2 regions of the Flavonifractor sp. An112 genome follow, and region 2 is predicted to be linked to the other one. Evidence: riboswitches for the same ligand, from Rfam matches in the RefSeq annotation. Region 2 holds a riboswitch; the other holds the start of a gene.
The links. A riboswitch is a leader RNA that binds a small molecule or an ion and turns the genes downstream of it on or off. The one in region 2 is predicted to bind cobalamin.

Region 1 (3,392 bases), on a different contig from region 2:
GAGTACGGCGTGCATCCGGTGGCCTCCAACTATTGCCTGCCGGGGGATTACCTGCTGGCCGGCCTGGAGCCGGCGGCTCTGCTCACCCTGGCGGCGGCGGTGGCACTGGCCCTGTTCACCGCCTGGCTGGAGAGTCGGGCCATCCGGCGGGAACGGGCCTTCGTCCGGGGGGCGGCCCATGAACTCAAGACTCCTCTGGCGGTGCTGCGCACCCATGCCGAGGCCCTGCGGGAGGACATCGACCCCGCCAAGCGGGGCCAGTACCTGGACACCGTAGTGGCTGAGAGCGACCGGATGGCGGCCCTGGTGGGGAGCCTGATGGACCTGGCCCGGCTGGAGAGCGGCGGCAAGGTGGAGCGGGAGCCCCTGGATCTGGCCGCGCTGGTGGAGAATGGTGCTGCACGGCTGTCTCTGCTGGCGGAGGAAAAGAACATTGAACTGCGTATTCAACTGGCTCCGGCATCCATGCTGGGGGACCGGCTGCGGTTGGAAGAAGTGGTGGATGATCTGGCGGACAATGCCCTGCGCCACTGCACCCCCGGCGGCGCGGTGACCATTGCCCTGGCCCAAAAGGGACGGCGGATCACGCTGACCGTGGACAACGACGGCCCCGTCATCCCGCAAAAACATCTGGACCGCCTGTTCGAGCCCTTCTACCGGGGGGATGAGGGCCGCAGCCGGGCGGACGGAGGTACCGGTTTGGGCCTGGCCATTGTCCGGGCGGCGGTGGAGGCCCATGGAGGCCGCTGCTGGGCGGTCAACCGGACGGGGGGCGTGACCTTTACGGTGGTGCTGCCCGGGTTGCAATCGGAAACATGATGTGGTATCATTTCCTCAACAAGGTAGAAACGATTGTGAGGGAGTACCATGGGATATAACCGTCCTGAGTCCAAGTGGCTGGCACGGGATGCCATGCGGGGGGCCTATCCCCACCCCATGCTGGTGACGCTGGTGTATGTGCTGCTGACCGGTGTACTGAGCAGTGTGGTGCTGAATTTTGTATCTGAGCCTTTTCAGGCTGCCTATTTTTATCTGACAGAGACCAGCTATGAAGTGGAAGAGATCCTGACCGCCATCTTTACCCCCCAGCGCATTGCGGTGATTCTGGTCATGGAGCTGCTGCTGGCGCTCTATAGCTGGGTGATGGATTACGGATATACCTCCTATAGCCTGCGATTGACCCGGCGGGAAGGTCCCAGCTACCGAAATCTGCTGGATGGCTTTTATACGATAGGACGGGCACTGGCTGTGAATTTCCTGTCGGCCCTGTTTGTGTTCCTGTGGGGGCTCATCGGTATGGCGGTCTATGTGGGCTTTGTGTTCCTGGCCTATCTAATGCACAGCGTCACCCTGATCCTTGTCGGCGCTTTGATCATGCTGGTTTGGATGATTGCCATATCCTATCGTTACCGGCTGGCGGTCTACTTTCTGCTGGACCACCCGGAGATGGGCGCCCTGGAGGCCATTGGCCACAGCCGCAACGCCATGCGGGGCAATATCATGGCACTGTTCGTACAGGACCTGTCCTTCCTGGGATGGCTGATTTTGTCTCCCTTCACCCTGGGTATTCTGAGCCTGTGGATTGGCCCCTATATGGGGGCGGCCAATGCCAATTTTTATAACTGGGTGGTGTATGGAGCCTTTCCTCAGCGGCCTCAGCCCGGCGGGTGGAACGGACCTTACGGCGGGATGTAACCAAAGTAGGCATTGTATTTTCGGACGAAGATGATATAATAGAAACAACAACTGAATCCAATCAGCGGTTGGTAGCTGTCCGTCCTCAGGGGCGGAGCTTTCAATGGGAATGCGGTGCAAGTCCGCAGCAGCCCTCTCTACTGTAAGGATGACGAGCGCTCATAAGGTCACTGTCCGGGTACGGATGGGAAGACGGGCGTAAGGTTGAATCCAAGCCAGGAGACCAGCCAGCCGCGACGGTAACGCGCATATTCGGCGGGGAAATGGCGCGTGACAGCACAGGCATTTGAGCTGATGAAAAAAGAGTTTCCCGTCCGGGAAACTCTTTTCTTTTGCTATGGCCTGGGCCATGGATGTCCCCGCCGGAATCCATTTGCAGCGGCAGGGAGGTAGTAAAGCTATGGAACGGACCGGAAAGAACAGATTGTCCCAGCGGGAATTGAATGGATATCGCCAGTGGCTGGCGGAACTGGAGGAGGAGATGACCGATACGCCCGGATTATCTCAGCAGCTGGATGGAGATCTTACCCTCTATTTTTCCCCGGAATGTCCCATTGGCAGACAGGTGTATACCAGCTTTTCCGACGAAGAACTATTGGAGTCACTGGTGGAGACCATGGAGGGGCGCAATGGTTCGCCCCGTCCGGAGCGGCTGCTGTGCGTCTACCGCTGGTATCTGGAAAAGCGCTTTGGTTCCCTCCATCATGCCTGTTGGCGGGCTCGGGGCAGGAGCCGCCAGCAGGCGGCAGAGCGGATGTGGCCGGCGGACTGGCCCGAGCGGGTGGACACCCTGCCCTTCCTGAAGCGGTGCGCGTCCCGGGGCGTATGCCTGGATGAGGATGCCCGACAAACACTGGGGGAGTACTGCGCGGCGGTCCGACGGACAGGTCAGCCTCCCTGCCGGGAGGAGCTGCCCGGGGAGCTGGATGTATTGTTCAGACAAGTGGGCTGCACCTGGCAGACCGGACTGGAACTGCTGGGCATTCCTGCGCTGAGTAAGTCCGTGCGCCGGCATATGCGGCGCTATTGGGCGCGGGACGTTGGTCATGCCTGAAGCCGGAGGGGAAGGACCTTCCTGATACCGCCGTCTCAGAAGGATCTATATCCTGCTGGCTTCTGCCGAGGGGTATTTGGCCTCGGCACGCATAGCGGTCACCATTGTGAGGTGACCCGGCGGGCGTTTCTCTTGTATGGGACGGAGAAAGCTGGTATACTATAACCTGAGATTTTATGTCCGGTGTGCCGGACAGCAGGAGGTCCTTTCATGAAGCTTATGGTCATTGACGGCAATTCCATCATCAACCGTGCCTTTTACGGCATCAAGCTGCTCACCACCAAGGACGGCACCCCCACCAACGCTGTCTATGGCTTCGTGAATATCCTGCTCAAGCTGATAGACGAGGAACAGCCCGACGCCCTGTGTGTCACCTTTGACCGGAAGGCCCCCACCTTCCGCCACCTGGCCTATGAGGGCTACAAGGCCCAGCGGAAGGGAATGCCGGAAGAACTGGCGGCTCAGCTGCCCATCCTGAAGCAGGTACTGGAGGCCATGAACATCCCTCGCTATGAGATGGACGGCTGGGAGGCCGACGACCTCATCGGTACCATCTCGGTGAAAGACACCGCTGCCGGGTGGGATACCGTCATTGTTACCGGCGACAAGGACTCCCTCCAGCTGGTCACCGATACCACCAGGG
Region 2 (3,392 bases):
AGTTCATCCTGGGGCCCCGGTACGGGGATCTGAAGGAGCAGGTGGACCCCTGGTCCGCCAAGGGCTACCGGGTGCTGTTGGCCGCAGAATACCAGGGGATGCCCGACCAGAAGGGGCTGGACCCACGGCGGGTGTGCCCCATGGCCCTGGTACTGCTGTCCAACCGGGTGCGGGAATCGGCGCCCAAGACCTTCCAGTTCTTTGCCGAGCAGAAGGTGGCCGTTAAGGTCATTTCCGGCGATAACCCGGTGACGGTGGCCGAGGTGGCCCGTCAGGCGGGCATCCAGGGGGCGGACCGCTATGTGGACGCCGCCACCCTCCACTCCGATGCCGACATGGACCGGGCGGTGCGGGAATTTACCGTGTTCGGCCGGGTCACCCCCGACCAGAAGCGCAAGCTGGTCCAGGCCCTCCAGCGGGCGGGTCACACCGTGGCCATGACCGGCGACGGCGTCAACGACGTACTGGCCCTGAAGGACGCCGACTGCGGCATTGCCATGGCTTCCGGTGCGGAGGCCGCCTGCCACGCCGCCCAGCTGGTGCTCCTTAACTCCGACTTTGCCGCCATGCCCAAGGTGGTGGCCGAGGGCCGCCGGGTCATCAATAACATCCAGCGGGCCGCCGCCCTCTATCTGGTGAAAAACATCTTCTCCTTTTTCCTGTCTATCATCTCCCTGTTCGCCACCTTCCCCTACCCGGTGACCCCGCTGCAGATCTCCTTCCTCAGCGCCGTCACCATCGGCGTGCCCTCCCTCTTCCTGGCTCTGGAGCCCAACCACGCCCTGGTAAAGGGAAAATTTCTTACCAACGTGTTCCGGGCAGCCCTGCCCGGCGGCCTCACCGACCTGATCATCGTGCTGGGGCTGGAGGCCTTCTATCTGGTCTTTGGCTTTACCACCGATGAGTTGTCCACTATGTCTACCATCCTGCTGGTGGTCATCGGCCTGCTGGTGCTCTATCAGGTGTGTAAGCCCTTCGACTGGAAGCGGCGGGTACTGATGATCGCCATGTCTGCCTCCTCCGCGGTGGCCATCATCTGGTTCGGGGCCAGCTTTGGCCTGAGCCAGCTGACCATCCAGTCCTTCCTGGTGCTGGTGGTGTTCCTGTGCCTGTCCTACCCGGTGATGAACGTGCTGCTGAAGGTATGTCAGTACGGCGCCCTGCTGTGGGACAAGGCCAGACATATGAGGCGCCGCACATGAGTCTGACGGTACGGCCCTACCGTCCGTCGGACTGCCCCATTCTGGCGGAGCTCTTTTATCAGACGGTTCATGGGGTGTGCGGACAGGACTACACCCCGGAGCAGCTGGATGCCTGGGCCGACGGACAGGTGGATCTGGCGGCCTGGGATGCCTCCTTTCAGGCCCACACTACTTTGGTGGCGGAGTGGGACGGGATGGTGGCTGGCTTTGCCGATCTGGCCGACGACGGCTACCTGGACCGGCTCTATGTCCATAAGGATCTCCAGGGCCGGGGGATTGCCACCGCCCTGTGCGACGGCCTGCCCGGCGCCCGGCTGACCCATGCTTCTCTTACCGCCCGGCCCTTCTTTGAACACCGGGGCTGGCGGGTGGAGCGGGAGCAGCAGGTGGAGCGCCATGGGGTCAAATTGACCAATTTTGTCATGGCACGGGAACCGGCCCGTGCGCCCATATGACAAGAAATTACCTTTACTTTTCCCCTGAACCCTGATATAATGAGCGGAGAATTGAATTGTATCCGCAGTTGCGGCAGTGCCGCGAAAGGGGAAGCCGGTGCAAATCCGGCGCAGTCTTACCTCTACTGTAAGCGTGGACGAAGGCGCGAATACCATTGGCCCGTTGGGCTGAGAAGGTGCGCCGGAGGAGGAAACGCAAGCCAGGAGACCCGCTGCAGGGATACCGTATTGCGTAGCTCTGAGGTGGAGAGGTGCGGCATTTTTTCATTGAAAAAGGCCCTCCCCAAAGCTGGGGAGGGCCTTTTTGTGTCGAAGGAGGCGGTCTGGTGCTGGAACTGTATATCCCGGTGGGGAACAAGCAGCTGCGCTGCGGCTATACCACCGGCACTTGTGCCGCCGCCGCTACAGCCGGGGCGGTCCGGCTGCTGCTTACCGGGGAGGCTTTGCCCGCAGTGCGGGTGGATACCCCTGCGGGGATCACGGTGGAGGCTGAACTGCTGGAGCAGTCCGCCGGAACCGGCTGGGCCAGCTGTGCCGTCCGGAAGGACGGCGGGGACGATCCGGATGTGACAAACGGTACCCTGATTTTTGCCCGGGCGGAAAAAACCGGCGCCCCCGGCATTATCATCGACGGCGGTACCGGCGTGGGCCGGGTGACCCGGCCCGGGCTGGACCAGCCGGTAGGCGCAGCTGCCATCAACTCCACCCCCCGGATGATGATCCGGCACCAGGCGGAGGAGGAGATGGCCAGGGCGGGCTATACCGGCGGGCTGTCCATCACCATTTCGGTTCCGGAGGGAGAGACGCTGGCCGCCCACACCTTCAACCCCCGTCTGGGTATTGAAGGGGGCATCTCCATCCTGGGCACCAGCGGTATCGTCCGCCCCATGAGCGAGGCCGCCCTCATCGACTCCCTCTACCTGGAGCAGGATATAGCCAAAGCCGCAGGCGTGACCGAGCTGCTGGTCACCCCCGGCAACTACGGGGACTCCTTCGCGGAGGGGACTCTGGGCCTGGACTTGACCCACCGCTGCACCTGCAGCAACTATCTGGGTCACGCCATCGACCACGCTGCCGGGCTGGGCTTCCGATCCTTCCTGCTGGTGGGCCACCTGGGCAAGCTGATTAAAGTGGCGGCGGGGAACATGAACACCCACTCCAAGGTGGCCGACGGCCGGCGGGAGACCCTCACCGCCCACGCTGCCCTGGCGGGCGGGAGCCCGGCGCTGCTGAAAGCCCTCTTTGCCTGCCCCACCACCGATGCCGGGGTGGAGCTGCTGAAAGAGGAGGGGCTGCTGGAGCCGGTGATGGCCTCCATTGCCCAGGCCCTGGAGGAGGTATTGCACCACCGGGCCGGACCCGATCTGGCCATTGAGGCGGTGTTCTTCTCCAACCAGTACGGACTGCTGGGCAAGACAACAGGGGCCGGGAAATTGCTGGCCCTGCATCAATATCAATCGTAGGGGCGGCCTTTACGGCCGCCCGCCGGTACAGATAGGAGTTTCGATTATGGTACATTTCATCGGCGCGGGCCCCGGTGGGGCCGATCTCATCACCGTGCGGGGCGCCAGGCTGCTGGGGGAGGCGGATGTGATCATCTACGCCGGTTCCCTGGTGAACCCCGCCCTGCTGGATTATAAAAAGGAAGGCTGCCAGGTCTATGACAGCGCCAAGATGACCCTGGAAGAGGTCATCGAGGTGATGAAGGAGACCGAGGCCAGGGGGGGCACTACCG

Region 1: another riboswitch for cobalamin. It lies ahead of IHN22_RS02230 (hypothetical protein); the one in region 2 lies ahead of cbiD (cobalt-precorrin-5B (C(1))-methyltransferase CbiD).

The regions. Positions count from the first base shown of each region.
Region 1 covers NZ_CAJFGT010000008.1:21,075-24,466, forward strand. Annotated here, with positions in the region: gene IHN22_RS02220 (sensor histidine kinase) at 1-819, shown strand, start outside; gene IHN22_RS02225 (DUF975 family protein) at 868-1,695, shown strand; cobalamin riboswitch at 1,748-1,942, shown strand; gene IHN22_RS02230 (hypothetical protein) at 2,096-2,749, shown strand; gene polA (DNA polymerase I) at 2,960-3,392, shown strand, end outside.
Region 2 covers NZ_CAJFGT010000004.1:27,021-30,412, forward strand. Annotated here, with positions in the region: gene IHN22_RS01065 (cation-translocating P-type ATPase) at 1-1,202, shown strand, start outside; gene IHN22_RS01070 (GNAT family N-acetyltransferase) at 1,205-1,657, shown strand; cobalamin riboswitch at 1,706-1,889, shown strand; gene cbiD (cobalt-precorrin-5B (C(1))-methyltransferase CbiD) at 1,984-3,120, shown strand; gene cobM (precorrin-4 C(11)-methyltransferase) at 3,167-3,392, shown strand, end outside.